One region of the Halanaerobium sehlinense genome, then DNA from elsewhere that is predicted to be linked to it. Evidence: riboswitches for the same ligand, from Rfam matches in the RefSeq annotation. Region 1 holds a riboswitch; the other holds the start of a gene.
What was found. A riboswitch is a leader RNA that binds a small molecule or an ion and turns the genes downstream of it on or off. The one in region 1 is predicted to bind FMN.

Region 1 (7,131 bases):
TAGCTGTTAATTTTTATGAATTAAATAATAATTTAGCTTCAAATTATATTTTAGAAAACAAAATAAAATTTAACCCCGAAAATAAGGAGCTAAATTCAGAAACTGAATCGCATCATTTTCTCTTTCAAAAATATTATTATTTAGTAAAAAATAATTTAGATTTAAAAAATTATAAAAATGCTAAAAAATATTTATTGGAGCTAGATGATTTAAAGGGTACTGATTCAGAATTTTACCTACTCAGGGCTGAACTAAATAAACTCCAGCAAAAATATTTAGCAGCTTTTAATGATTATGAAAATGCATATCAGGCTAACAGGTCACAGAGTTATTTATACAAAGATATGGCTCAAATGCTGGAAAAAGCCGGGGAGGAAATAAAAGCCTATAATCACTGGCAGCGCGCACTGGGTTACGGATGGTTTAAAGAGCTGGCCTACCAGAAAATTAACTATTATCAGGAAAAATACCCCAGCTTAAAACCAGCAAAAGAAGATCAGAAGCAGCCTGAAGAAATTAATCCCTTTAACCTGGAGGCTTCCTGGGAGAGGCCGCAAAAAATTTTAGATCAGAAGAAGATACAGATGTTGAGAATTGGACTGCAGGAAAACAATGAACACTTACTTTTTCAGTATTCAGATCCCTTTTCTATTATTTATCAGGGGAAAATTATATTTAAAGGTAAGGCCAGAAAAAATTATTTGTTAGAGCTTGAAGCTGATTCAATTTATATCAGCAGTAAAGAACGAAGAGTTAGACTTGGAAATTCTCAATTAGAATATCAGCTTTACAGCAGTCAGGAGAATTCTTCTTTTTATGTTTATAATATCAGCTATGGTCAGGGTTATTTCTGGCAGGGAAGTGGAAATAGGCAGTATAGGGGTGAGATGATAATTAAAGGGGAGGGAGACAACTTTACTTTAATAAATCAGGTAGAATTAACACCCTATTTAATTTCTGTAGTTCCTTCTGAAATATATGCCAGCTGGCCTAAAGAAGCTCTGAAAGCCCAGGCTGTAGCAGCCAGAAGTTATACTTTAAACAATTTGGGACGCCACAGCAGTGATGGTTATGATCTCTGTTCCAGTGTCCACTGTGCCGCTTATAACGGTATAATGAGCGAACATCAGCGTACTACTGAGTCAGTACTGGAAACTCAGGGAGAAACTGCAGTTTTTGAAGGCCAAATTATTGAAGCTGTTTTCAGCAGTAATAGTGGTGGCTATACTGAGCGCAGTGATCAAATTTGGTCTGCAGATTTACCCTATCTTAGGGGATCAAATCAGATGAAGGTTGATCGCTATGATTTTCCTTTAAATCCTTTAGAACTGCAGCAGTGGCTTTTGTCTGCTCCAGAATCATATTCTAAAGATTATGGCAGCAGTAACTACCGCTGGCAGTTAAAAGTTCCTGCAGAAATTATTGAGTACCGCAGTGGTTTGGATAAAATTAAAAGGATCAAAGTTGATAAGCGTGCCCGGGGTGGAACGATAACTTCTTTAACAATTTTTGGAGAACAGTCTGAGAAAAATTACAGTGTTTCTCAAATCAGAAGAGTTCTTGGTGGTTTAAAAAGCAGCCGCTTTTACTTTAACAGTCATTTTGATCAAAATGGCTATTTAAAAGAAATATTTGTTTATGGATCAGGCTGGGGCCACAATTTAGGACTTGATCAATCTGCTTCTGCAGGCATGGCTGCAGCTAATTGGAATTACCAGGAGATTATCAAGCATTTTTATCCCGGAGTTGAAATAATTAACTATAATTCACAAGAATAATTTGCTTTTACAGCAGTTATTGCTTATAATTAAAATAATAAGAAAATATTATCTTCAGGGTATGGTGCGCTTTTGAGCAAATCCTAACCGGTGGTATAGTCCACGAGCTGCAGCTGAACTGGTGAAATTCCAGTACCGACGGTAAAGTCCGGAATAAAGAAGATTAAATTATTAAGAAGCCCTGTTTTCTAAGCAGGGCTAATTTTTTTGCCCAAAATGGAGATAATAAATAAATATAGAAGGAGATAGAGAATGGATACAAAAAAAATTACTACAACCTCAGTTTTAGCAGCCTTTTCTTTAGTTTTAATGCTGTTAATTCGTTTTCCAATGTTTTTACCATTTTTAATTTACGAACCAGGAGATATTCCAATATTGATTATTGCCTTTTTATTTGGCCCGGGTGCAGCTTTAGGAGCAACTTTTATTTTATCGATTTTAATGGCTGTTTTCACGGGTCTTGGAGGTTCTTTTGGAGCCTTTATGCATTTTTTAGCAACAGGTGTATTTGCAGGAGTTGCGGGATATTTTTATCAGCAGCATCATAATAAACTTGGTGCTGTCAAAGGACTGGCTATTGGTTCTATTGCAATGACAGTTGTTATGGCAGGAGCTAACCTGCTCTTAAACCCAATATTTTATGGAATTCCAAGAGAACAGGTTTTACAGATGATGCTGCCGGGTATTATACCTTTTAATTTGGCTAAAGCTGTTATTAATTCTGTGATAACAGTTTTGATTTATAAAAAACTTGCTAACTTTATGCGGAGCAAATCCCTAATTAAACGGGAAGAACTGGCCGAATAAGTTTGACAAATACCCCAATTTTAAGATAAAATTTTCATGAGAGGAGATGTTTTTTTGCAGATAACATTTTTAGGAACAGGAACCTCTCATGGGGTACCTGTGATAGCCTGTGATTGTGAGGTTTGTCAGTCTGACAATCCAAAAAATAAAAGAATGAGAACTTCCATTCATGTTAAAAGTGATGAATATAATTTATTAATAGATACTCCACCTGAGATGAGGCTGGAATTGATAAATAATAAGATAAAGAATGTTGATTCAGTTTTAATGACTCATGCTCATGCAGATCATATTATGGGTTTTGATGATATAAGGGCTCTAAACTGGTATCAGGGTAAAGAAATGCCGGTTTACGGTGATTTGAAAACATTGAATCACATCAAAAGGATTTTTCCTTATATTTTTTCAGATAATAATCCAGGTGGAGGAATACCACAGGTTATTCTAAAAGAAGTAGAGAGGAAATTCACATTTAGAGATCTTCAAGTTATAGCTGTTCCAATCTACCATGGAGATAATCAAATTTTAGCTTATCGAATTAATAATTTTGCTTATTTAACAGACTGCAGTTATATTCCTGAAAGTTCATTAAAGCTTCTGGATGGAATTGAATATGCTGCTGTAGATGCTCTTAGATTTGAAGAGCACCCAACACATATGTCTGTTGACCAGGCTGTTGAATTAGTTGATAAATTATCTTTAAAAAACGGATATTTAACTCATATGTCACACAGGTTAGACCATGAAAAATTAGATGATTATCTGCCAGACCATGTAAGTCCTGCTTATGATGGCCTTGTTATTGATATTTAGATTTAGTAAGGATCTTTCATAAAAAGCAACATAAATCAATTAAAATAAGGTGATAGAATTGAACATAGTACTTGTTGAACCAGAAATACCACAAAATACCGGTAATATAGCTAGAACCTGTGCAGTAACAAATTCAAAGCTGCACTTAGTTAGACCATTAGGCTTTTCAACTTCAGATAAATATTTAAAAAGAGCGGGTCTTGATTACTGGGATAAATTAGATATCAGTTATTATGATAATTTAGATCATTTTTTTGAAGAGAATAAGGGAGGGCGCTTTTTTTATGCAACTACAAAAGCCCCAGCAGCTTATTCTGATCTTAAATATCAGGAAGATGATTATTTTTTATTTGGCAAAGAAACAGCGGGTTTACCAGAAGATCTATTAGAAGCAAACTTAGAAAACTGCATTAGGATTCCGATGCTGGACAATTTAAGGTCTCTAAATCTTTCTAATTCAGTGTCTATTATTATTTATGAAGCCTTAAGACAGAATAATTTTAAAAATTTAAACAAAAAAGGAAAATATAAAGAGGAAATTTAACTTTTATCTAGAAATATATATAGTAGAAGAAATTGGAGAAAGGAGGGGAGATATGGAAAAAAATAACTTTTTAACTACGCTAATAATTTTATTAGTTTTTCTTTTGTCAATAACTATTACAGTTTCTGCGTTCCAGGTTAAGCTGAATGATCGTGGAAGAGATGTAATGGAAATTCAGAAGTATTTAAAAACTCTTGGATATAATACAGCACCCGACGGTATTTTTGGACGCAGCACTGAAGAAGCAGTAAAAGATTTTCAGAGTAGTCAAAATTTATCGGTTGATGGAATAGCCGGTGACAATACTCGTCAGTTATTGAAAAAAATGATTTCTGAGAAAGTATCTTATGAACTATATGTGGTAGATAATGGAGATACTCTGTCAGGAATTGCTAAGTCAAAAGATCTTAGTGTGGAAGAGATTATGGAGTTTAATAATATGACATCTGTCACTATTAGACCGGGACAGGATTTAAAAATTCCAAGAGATGATGCAGCTAAAACTAATACCAATCAAGAAAAAGCAGCTGAAGCTAAAATATATTATACAGTTCGTCCGGGAGACACTTTATCAGCAATAGCAGCACGCAGAAATTTACCTGTCGAAGAGATTATGGCTGCAAATAGTCTTAATTCAGATTTTATTAAAGCCGGCCAGGAACTGGTACTGCCTTTACTGAATTCGAAGGCGGCTGGTGGAAGTACTAAAACAGCAGCTAAAACTACTTCAAGTAAATCAACGCCTAATGATCCTATTGTTCATAAAGTTCAACGAGGAGATGCTTTAAGCAGTATTGCCAGGATGTATGGTACTAATGTGGATTCGATTAGAAGTGCAAATAATTTGAGTGGAGATAGAATTTTTGCTGGTGATGAGCTAATAATTACTGATTATCAAAGAGGACCCTTTACATTAAGTCGTGGTTCTTTGATCTGGCCTGTTAATGGAAGAATTACTTCTAATTTTGGCTGGAGAAATCATCCCATTAAGAAAACAAGATTATTTCATAATGGTTTAGATATTGCTGTGCGATCAGGCACTCCTGTGAAAGCAGCAGCTGCAGGAGAAGTTGTACATAGTGGTTGGATGAATGGTTTTGGTTATACAGTTATTATTGATCATGGACGAGGGGTAGAAACTCTTTATGCCCATAACTCTAGAGTAAGTGTAGCAAAAGGATCAATGGTTAATAAGGGTCAGCAGGTTGCTTTATCTGGAAATACAGGTTTAAGTACTGGGCCTCATCTTCATTTTGGAGTTTTACAAAATGAAAAACCGCTAAATCCTAAAAATTACTTACCTTAGTTTAATAATTTTAAATTTGAAGGTGGGCAGCTGGTTGTTGTCTGCCTTTTATTTTCAATAAAATTTACTATTTATAAAGATTTTTAAACTTTTTTATGATTTTTTCTTGACAAGCACCTGGATTATTGATATTATAAAAAGCGTCGCAAGAGAAATGGGCCATTAGCTCAGTTGGCAGAGCACCTGACTTTTAATCAGGTTGTCGGAGGTTCGAATCCTCCATGGCTCACCATTTATAGCGCGGGGTAGAGCAGTCTGGTAGCTCGTCAGGCTCATAACCTGGAGGTCATCGGTTCGAATCCGGTCCCCGCAACCATTTTTATTTAATTACATATTAGGTGGAATAGCTCAGTCGGTAGAGCAGTGGATTGAAAATCCACGTGTCGACAGTTCGATTCTGTCTTCCACCACCACTTTTTAGAATATTAAAGCCAGGCATTTTGCCTGGCTTCTTTTTTTGCAAATTAAATTTTGCATATCTAGTTTAATTTTAAATTTTGTAATTTTATTTCAAATAAGCTTTTTATTTAAATAAGTTTCTACTAAATAAATTTCTATTTAAAATTTATCAGATTTTAAAAAATAGTATCTGCAGATTCTAAAAGATCTTCTGGTATTTTAAGATTGATTTGTTCAGCAGACTTTTGGTTAATATAGAGCTTTAATTCATCTGAAGATTCAACCGGCATTTCTGCTGGTTTACTCCCTTTAAGAATCCTGGCTGCCATAGATCCTGTCTGTCTGCCAAGTTGATAGTAATCTATTCCTAAGGTAGCTATTGCCCCCTGCTTAACTGAATTGTTTTCAGAAGCAAATACAGGCACCTTTCTATTATGAGCTATCTGCAGTACAGTAGGCATAGCAGAAACAATGATATTATCAGTTGGTACATAAATTGCATCTACACTATCTACTAGAGAGGAAACTGCAAGGCTTACTTCACTACTGTTGCTAACTGTTGCCTCTTCCAGTTTAACTCCCATTTCTTTTGCTTTTTCTTTAGCCAGTTCAACCTGAACTGTAGAATTTACCTCACCTGGATTGTATAAAATTCCTATATTTTTTACTTCAGGCAAAAAATCTTTTATTAATTCTAGCTGTTTTGCTACCGGGTTCATATCTGTTGTTCCTGTAATGTTTGCTCCAGGTTTTTCCATACTTTCAACCACACCCGCCTCTACTGGATCAGTAACGGCTGTAATTAACACTGGCGTATTATTTAAAACATTTGCAGCTGTTTGAGCAGATGGTGTTGCAATTGCCAGAACTAAGTCAATATTGTTTTGCTTAAATCTCTGGGCAATTGTTTGAGCGGTTGCAAAATCAGCCTGAGCATTCTGTAAATCTATTTCAATATTTTCACCATCAATAAATCCTTCTTCTGCCAGCTGATCAATAAAACCCTCTCTGGCCAAATCTAAAGATGGATGCTCAACAAACTGTGAAATTCCTATCTCATATTCCTGCGCTGCTAAATTCATTGAAAATAATGATACCAGTAAAACAATTAAGATTAATAAATAGCTTTTCTTTAAAATATTTTTCATACTTTTAACTACTCCCTTCTTTTTGAAAAATTTAATTATTTAAATCAATTATATAATTAATATCTTTAGCTTGTCAATTTTTAACTTTTTGATAAGATAGGAAGAACAGCCCAAATTGATTAATAAATTTTAGAATATCAGCTTTAATTCTCGGTTTAAATTATATATAATAATGAAAGAAAGATTAAAAATTAAATTGAGGTGTTATATATGTCGAAAAATCCAGAAGTAACAATAACAATGGAAAGTGGAAACCAGATTAAGTTAGAACTTTATCCAGAAACAGCTGAAAATACGGTTAAAAATTTTATTCAGCTAGCTGAGGATGGATATTAT
Region 2 (7,131 bases), 610 kb from region 1:
TTTATACTGGGGCTGAAACATAAGATAAAATTCTTCATTTTTAATAGCTTTTTTAAGGCATCTTCCAGCTGAACATCCATTACAACTTCTTTTTCCATATGCTCAGCAAAAAATTCTATTTCTTTGTCTACATTGGTTTTTGCTTTATACATTGCAATATCAGCACTTCTAATTATTTCTTTGCTGTTTTTTCCATCCTGAGGAAAAGTTGAAATACCAAAATTACTGTTCAAGACTACTTCTTTATTTTTATATTTATATGGTTTTTCCAGTTCTCTTTTAATACTTCTGATATACCTATTTAATTGTTTTTTTCCTAACTGCTGATTAACAACAACTGCAAATTCATCCCCACCAAGCCGTCCAGTTAGATCTGAATCATAAATAATTTTCTTCAATCTTTGGGCACTTTCTTTTAAAATATAATCACCGATTTCAAAACCCCAGGATTCATTAATTCTTTTAAAATTTTTAATATCAATAAAAATTAAGTTATAATTGATTTCATTATTTTTAGCCAAAGATGATAAATGGTCAAGCTCTTTGATTATCATTTCCCTGTTGGCAATTTTTGTTAAGCTGTCATGGTATGCTAAATGCTGCAGTTTTTCTTTTTCTGACTCTAATTCTTCTACTTTTGAATTGATTTCATGCTGGTAATTGTAAATCAAAAAGATTACAATCAAAAACGTTGTATATGCAATTAGACCCGGCATATAAATAAATGTATTTTCCATGACCATAACTGCAATCATTGAAGATTGAGAAAATACATTTAAGACCAAAGCAGCTGCAATTCCGGTTTCTTTGAAATTTAAGCTTAAATAAAGCAGGATTAAGATCTGCAGCTGAGATATTAACCCCTTAATAGTATCAGATGAAATATTAAAACCATTTAGATTTATCGAGTGTACTATAAGTAAAAATACAGCAGCAATTATATAAAAACTATTTATTAAAATAAAGGATTTATTATTTTCTAAATTTTTAAAGCTAATGCTGTTAATTTCATTTTTCAAAAAAGAAAAAAATCTTTTTTTCTTCATTATCCAACCTACCCTCATTTTTGACTGTTTGTTTATTAGTATAACTAATTTTGGGCTTTAATTCAATAAATAAAAATTTAAAAATCCCCTTTCAGCATTAACAGATTATTTAAACTCAATCTGTTTACTGTCAGGGGATTATACTAATAATATAAATAGCCTTATAGATTTAATCTATTTCTTTAAAAAGATTTACCATTTCAATCATAGAAACAGCTGCATCATAACCTTTGTTACCAGACTTAGTTCCTGCTCTGGATATAGCCTGCTCGATTGTATCAGTTGTTAAAACTCCAAAAATAACTGGTTTTTCTGTATCCAGACCTGCCTTAGCAACTCCCTTAGAAACTTCTGCAGAAACATAGTCAAAGTGAGGTGTTTCACCTCTAATTACTGCACCTAAAGCGATAACTCCATCATATTTTTCTTTTGCTGCTATTTTTTTTGCAGTTAAGGGTATTTCAAAAGCACCAGGAACCCAAACTACATCAATATCAGCTTCATCCATTCCATGTCTTTTTAAAGCATCTACTGCACCTTCTAACAATTTACCTGAAATAAATTCATTAAAACGACCTACAATAACTGCTGTTTTCATTCCCTGTGCATTTAATTTTCCTTCAATAGTTTTCATTTTATCAGTCTCCTTTTTAAATTTATTTATAATTTTGTTAAACTTGATTTCCAAATCATAATTATTATTTATCTTAAATAATTTCATTAAGACTTTTTTGAATTAATGATCAAAGTCTAAAAGATGTCCCATTTTATCTTTTTTTACCTTTAGATAAAATTCGTTTTCCTGATTTGGGTCAATCTCTAAGGGAATTCTTTCGGTCACCTTTAGTCCATATCCCTCTAAACCAACTATTTTGGTTGGATTATTTGTTAGAAGGCGAATTGTTGAAAGGCCTAGTTCACTCAGTATCTGGGCTCCAATACCGTAGTCCCTTAAATCTGGCTCAAAACCTAAAGCCACATTAGCTTCAACTGTATCCATCCCCTGATCCTGCAGCTGATAAGCTTTAATTTTATTAACTAAACCGATTCCTCTTCCTTCCTGACGCATATATAAAACAACACCACTGCCTTCATCTTCTATTAGCTGTAAGGCTGCTGCCAGCTGTTCACCACAGTCACATCTTTTTGAACCAAAAATATCACCTGTGATACACTGTGAGTGGACTCTAACTAATACATCTTCCTCATTTTCTATATTACCTTTGATAATTGCAATATGCTCTTTATCATCTACCTTTGTTGTGAAAACCTTGATTTTAAAATCTCCAAAATCAGTTGGCAGTTCTGCTTCAGCTGCTAAATTAATCAGTTTATCTTTTTCTTTTCTGTAATTAATTAAATCTTCTATAGAAATTAACTTTAAATCGTGCTTTTTAGCAAATTCTTTTAGGAATGGAAGCCTTCCCATTTCACCATCTTCTTTGATAATTTCACAGATAACACCAGCTGGTTTTAATCCTGCTAGCCTTGCTAAATCAACAGCAGCTTCTGTGTGACCGGCCCTTCTTAAAACCCCACCTTTTTTTGCGATTAAGGGGAATATATGTCCAGGCCTCATAAAATCTTCTGCTTTTGATTCAGGATCAATTAGTTTTTGAATTGTTAAAGCTCTTTCTTGAGCAGAAATTCCAGTTGTAACATTTTTATGATCAACCGAAACAGTAAAAGCAGTCCCATGTGATTCTGTATTTTTTTCTACCATCATCTCTAAATCAAGTTTTTGACTCAATCCAGCTTCGATCGGAGTACAGACCAGACCTCTGGCCTCTTTAATCATAAAATTAATGGCTTTTTTATCTACTTTTTCAGCAGCCATCAAAAGGTCACCTTCATTTTCTCTATCTTCATCATCAACTACTACAACCATTTTTCCAGCTTTGATATCTTCTATCGCTGCTTCTATTTTATCCATATTAACTCTCCCTCCAAATCAAAATTTATATTAAGTTTAAGTTTATTATCTGGTTAATTAAATAAAACCATTTTCAGCTAAAAAACTTTTAGAAATCTTTGTATCCTGCTTATTTGGCTGGTCTAAATTATTAAGCATTTTATAAACATATTTACCCAACATATCAGTTTCAATATTGACTCGATCACCAGCACTTAAAAGTGATAAATTAGTTTCAGCCCAACTTTCAGGAATTAAAGATATTTTTAGAATCCCATTTTCAATTCCCATTACTGTCAGACTGACTCCGTTTAGAGCTACTGATCCTTTTTGAACAATAAATTTTTCTGTTTCTTGGTCTACTTTCATCTCAATTATCTGAGCATTATTTTCTTTTTTTATTGACTTTACTACAGCAGTTGAATCAACATGACCTGTAACAAAATGGCCGCCAATGAAATCATTTGCTTTTAAAGATTGTTCTAAATTCAAGATTGAGTCAGGTTCTAAATCTCCCAGATTTGTTGCCTTAAGTGTTTCCGGCATTACATCAGCTCTAAAATAATCGCTGCCATAATCAACCACTGTTAAACAGACTCCATTAACTGCAATACTGTCACCAGTTTTAACGTTTTCTAAAACTTTTTCTGCCTTTATTTCTAATTGATATTTATTATTGCCTTTAAATTTTCTTAAAAACTTACCCTTTTCTTGAACTATGCCACTAAACAATAAATCCACCTCCTTAAAATATATCAATCGCTTATTGAAGATGTGCTTTAATTCTGTTATAGAAACTATTTTCTTTCAGCAATCAGTAATATATTATCTCCCAGTAATTTTTGTTCTAAGATTTTCAAATCAACTGCATCTGACATTAATTCTGGCCCTTTACCACAAAAAGAAGCTGTGCCATCACTACCACCATAGATTTTTGGAGCGATAAAATAGTAGAATTTATCAACAAGATCTTCTTTTAAAAAAGTGTGGCTCAGTTTGGCTCCTCCTTCAACTAAGAGGCTGCTTATTTTCCTCTGGCTTAAACTTTTTAAAACTTCTTTGAGATCAAAGTATTTATTATTAGATTCCAAAGATAGTATTTCCACCATTTCTTTTTTTGATAATTTTTCTTTTTTTTCTAAAACAGCTTTATCACTATTTGCCGCCGTAATTATTAAAGTTTTTGCTGTTGAATCCTGATTTATTAATTTTGCATCCAGCGGTATTTCTAAATCAGGATCTAAGATAACCCTTAATGGATCAACTCCCTCTTTATTATCTAACCTTGCTGTCAGGGAAGGGTCATCAGCCAAAACAGTTCCAATTCCGACAATTATGGCATCAACTCGATGTCTTAGTTTATGGCCTTCTAATCTGGCAGCTGAATTAGTTATCCACTTTGAATCACCAGTTTTACTCGCAATATAACCATCTAAAGTTTGAGCTTTTTTCAAATAGACAAAAGGATAATCACTTTGAATATATTTCAAAAAGATCTCGTTTAATTTCTGAGCCTCTTTCTTAAATAATCCAATTTCCACTTCAATTCCAGCTTTTCGAAGCATCTCTATTCCTCGGCCAGCTACCTCAGGATTGGGATCGACCATTGCTACTACTGCTCGGCTTATTCCATAATCAATTAACTTTTGTGCACAGGGAGGAGTTTTGCCGTAATGACTGCAGGGTTCTAAACTAACATAAATATCTGCTCCTACAGCTTTTTCTCCTGCCTCTTCAAGTGCAAATACTTCTGCATGTGGGCCACCATATTCCTGATGATAACCTTCACCAACTATTTTTCCATCCTTTACAACTACAGCTCCAACCATTGGGTTCGGTGAAGTTCTTCCTTCTCCCAACTCAGCCAATTCTAAAGCTCTTTTCATATATTTTTGATCAGCATTAGAAAATTCCTGCATTTTATACCTCCAATAATCTGCAATAATCCCTTTAAATTTATTAATATCAGAAAAATTAAGTTAAACTATAATTCTCTTTAAAATAGAAAAAGCCCCTCCAAAACTGGAAGGACTTTAAATAGTCGAATATTATAATATAAGTAAATTAAACCGGTTTACCTGCAGCTAAAAAAATTATAGTGCTCAGTAAACAAATTAGATTAATAAACTTATAACCTAACTCCCTTCCAGACTTTACTGTCGGTTCTGCATTTCATCAGATCAATCCTCTTGGATTTGTGGACTTTACCACCGGTAGGGAATTTCACCCATCCTCGTTAGTTTTATTAAATTTTCTAGTTATATTTTAGCATTTTAACTGCAGCTTGTAAAGTAATTTCACATAAAAACTTGCTGCTACTTCTTTTGAGACTGTTTTTGTCTTTTAATTTGTAAAATAATTAAAACTTATTCCAGACTCAAATCATCAATTGGCCCCCAAAACTTTATTGAATAAAAGCCAGCTTCATTTCTGCTTATTTGCTGATTTAAAACAAGCTGCAGAAATGAATTAAGCTGTTCTGCTTTAGCAGTTTGAGGTTTATATTTCAATTCGGCACTGCTGATATATGGCATATCTTCACTATAATTATATTCAGCAGTTAAATCAGCAAGCAGCATTGATGAGTCTAATTCAGATTGGCTGCTGCCGGTAGGATGACTGTACTGCTGCTGGTAAGAAAAACTATTAATTAGTATTTCAAATTGATTATTTTCAGCAAGGATACCAAAACTATTCTGATTTAATTGCTGAGCTAAAATTTCTGCCAGCACAAGTTTAAATTCTGTTAGTTTTAAATTGAAATCAAGCTGATTAGCTCTAACTCTATCATTTAAATTTGATAGATCAAAGCTCCCATTAAAACCAAACTGTTTAAATCTTAAATCCTGATAAAAATTATTTGCTTCAAAATCTATATCTTCTGCTGTCAGGTGGAAATCATAATCACCCTTCAATTCTTCAAAAGTAATTTGCTGTTTTTGATCACTATAGTCTATAATTGATTCAAAGTTGTAAATTAAAGTTAAAAGCTCACTGCTTAAATTAAATTCTTTGAGATTAAAATTTCTTTGATCTTTATTATAATCTGCTCTGAAAACAAAGTTATTAAATGTTGATAGTCCGGCCCATGCTTCATCAGTTAGGCCATAGCTTCTATAGTAAGGGAAATTATATTTAAGCTCAGCTGCAGTAAAATCCAGCTGATGATCACTGTCTAATAAGGGCTGCAGATTATTATCATTTTTAAAGGCCAAAAATATTTCTTCAGTTAAATTACCTCGATAGTGCAGCTCTGCCTCCTGAAAGTCAAGTTGATAATTCTCATTTAAATTTGAAAACCTTATTTGATAAATATTACTATCTAAATCTTTATCTAGTTCAAAATCTTGGTTTCTAATATAATTTAATATCTGCCGCCAACCAAAGTTTATTTCTGCCTGATTAATAATTAAATTAAATTGATCAGCCTGAGATAAATTAAGATTTTTAATATCTATCTTTTGGAGTAAGGGATTACTTGTAACTTCTATAGACCTCAGCTGATAATTATTAGCTGAAGCTGCCTCTCTCATTTCAGCTGTTACATCTTCGGCAATTTTTTGTCCATAATAATAATTGGCTCCAAAAATAACTGCTGCTGCAAATAACATTATTAGAATGTAAACTGACGCCCTCTTAAAAAAATTCTTCATTTAATAACCTCCCAATTTATTGAGAATCTGATTCTGATATACTTTTTTTCATAATCTTTTGCATATAATCTATCAGATTGACTATTCTTTCCTTTTCTGATTCTTTCAGAGTTATTTTTTTTGTTTCTTCACTTTTTAATGCTATTCTTTCGAAGTCATTTTTCTGATCTGAGCTCATTGGTAATCTTACAAATAGGTTATCATTATACAAAATTTGAGGCATCTCATGTAAAAACAAAACAGGTCTTTCTTCATTTTTTAATAAAGAGTTTCCTAAAAAACCCTCGGGTTTTTCTCTATCCCCTAAAATATCTAAAATTGTTGGTGCAATATCTGTATGGGTTCCTGTTTTATCAATTATTTTTGCCTGAATTTGAGGATTAAAAATCATTAAGGGAATATTTTCTGGCTCTTTTGCTGAAGACTCCATCAGAAAGTTGCCGCTGGAATTATAACTTTCCTTTTTGATATCAGAACTGTGATCAGCATAAAAAACAAAAAGAGTATTTTGATAAAGGCC

Region 2: another riboswitch for FMN. It lies ahead of ribD (bifunctional diaminohydroxyphosphoribosylaminopyrimidine deaminase/5-amino-6-(5-phosphoribosylamino)uracil reductase RibD); the one in region 1 lies ahead of ACZ446_RS08735 (ECF transporter S component).

The regions. Positions count from the first base shown of each region.
Region 1 covers NZ_AP042442.1:1,772,050-1,779,180, reverse strand. The annotation lists gene ACZ446_RS08740 (SpoIID/LytB domain-containing protein) at 1-1,778, shown strand, start outside; FMN riboswitch at 1,825-1,946, shown strand; gene ACZ446_RS08735 (ECF transporter S component) at 2,031-2,585, shown strand; gene ACZ446_RS08730 (MBL fold metallo-hydrolase) at 2,640-3,398, shown strand; gene trmL (tRNA (uridine(34)/cytosine(34)/5-carboxymethylaminomethyluridine(34)-2'-O)-methyltransferase TrmL) at 3,457-3,942, shown strand; gene ACZ446_RS08720 (LysM peptidoglycan-binding domain-containing protein) at 3,995-5,248, shown strand; tRNA gene ACZ446_RS08715 (tRNA-Lys) at 5,405-5,480, shown strand; tRNA gene ACZ446_RS08710 (tRNA-Met) at 5,488-5,564, shown strand; tRNA gene ACZ446_RS08705 (tRNA-Phe) at 5,586-5,661, shown strand; gene ACZ446_RS08700 (ABC transporter substrate-binding protein) at 5,824-6,795, opposite strand; gene ACZ446_RS08695 (peptidylprolyl isomerase) at 7,006-7,131, shown strand, end outside.
Region 2 covers NZ_AP042442.1:1,163,721-1,170,851, reverse strand. The annotation lists gene ACZ446_RS05625 (diguanylate cyclase domain-containing protein) at 1-1,046, opposite strand, end outside; gene ACZ446_RS05630 (EAL domain-containing protein) at 1-21, opposite strand, end outside; gene ribH (6,7-dimethyl-8-ribityllumazine synthase) at 1,216-1,680, opposite strand; gene ACZ446_RS05615 (bifunctional 3,4-dihydroxy-2-butanone-4-phosphate synthase/GTP cyclohydrolase II) at 1,783-2,979, opposite strand; gene ribE (riboflavin synthase) at 3,037-3,699, opposite strand; gene ribD (bifunctional diaminohydroxyphosphoribosylaminopyrimidine deaminase/5-amino-6-(5-phosphoribosylamino)uracil reductase RibD) at 3,756-4,877, opposite strand; FMN riboswitch at 5,089-5,203, opposite strand; gene ACZ446_RS05600 (hypothetical protein) at 5,325-6,611, opposite strand; gene ACZ446_RS05595 (LTA synthase family protein) at 6,628-7,131, opposite strand, start outside.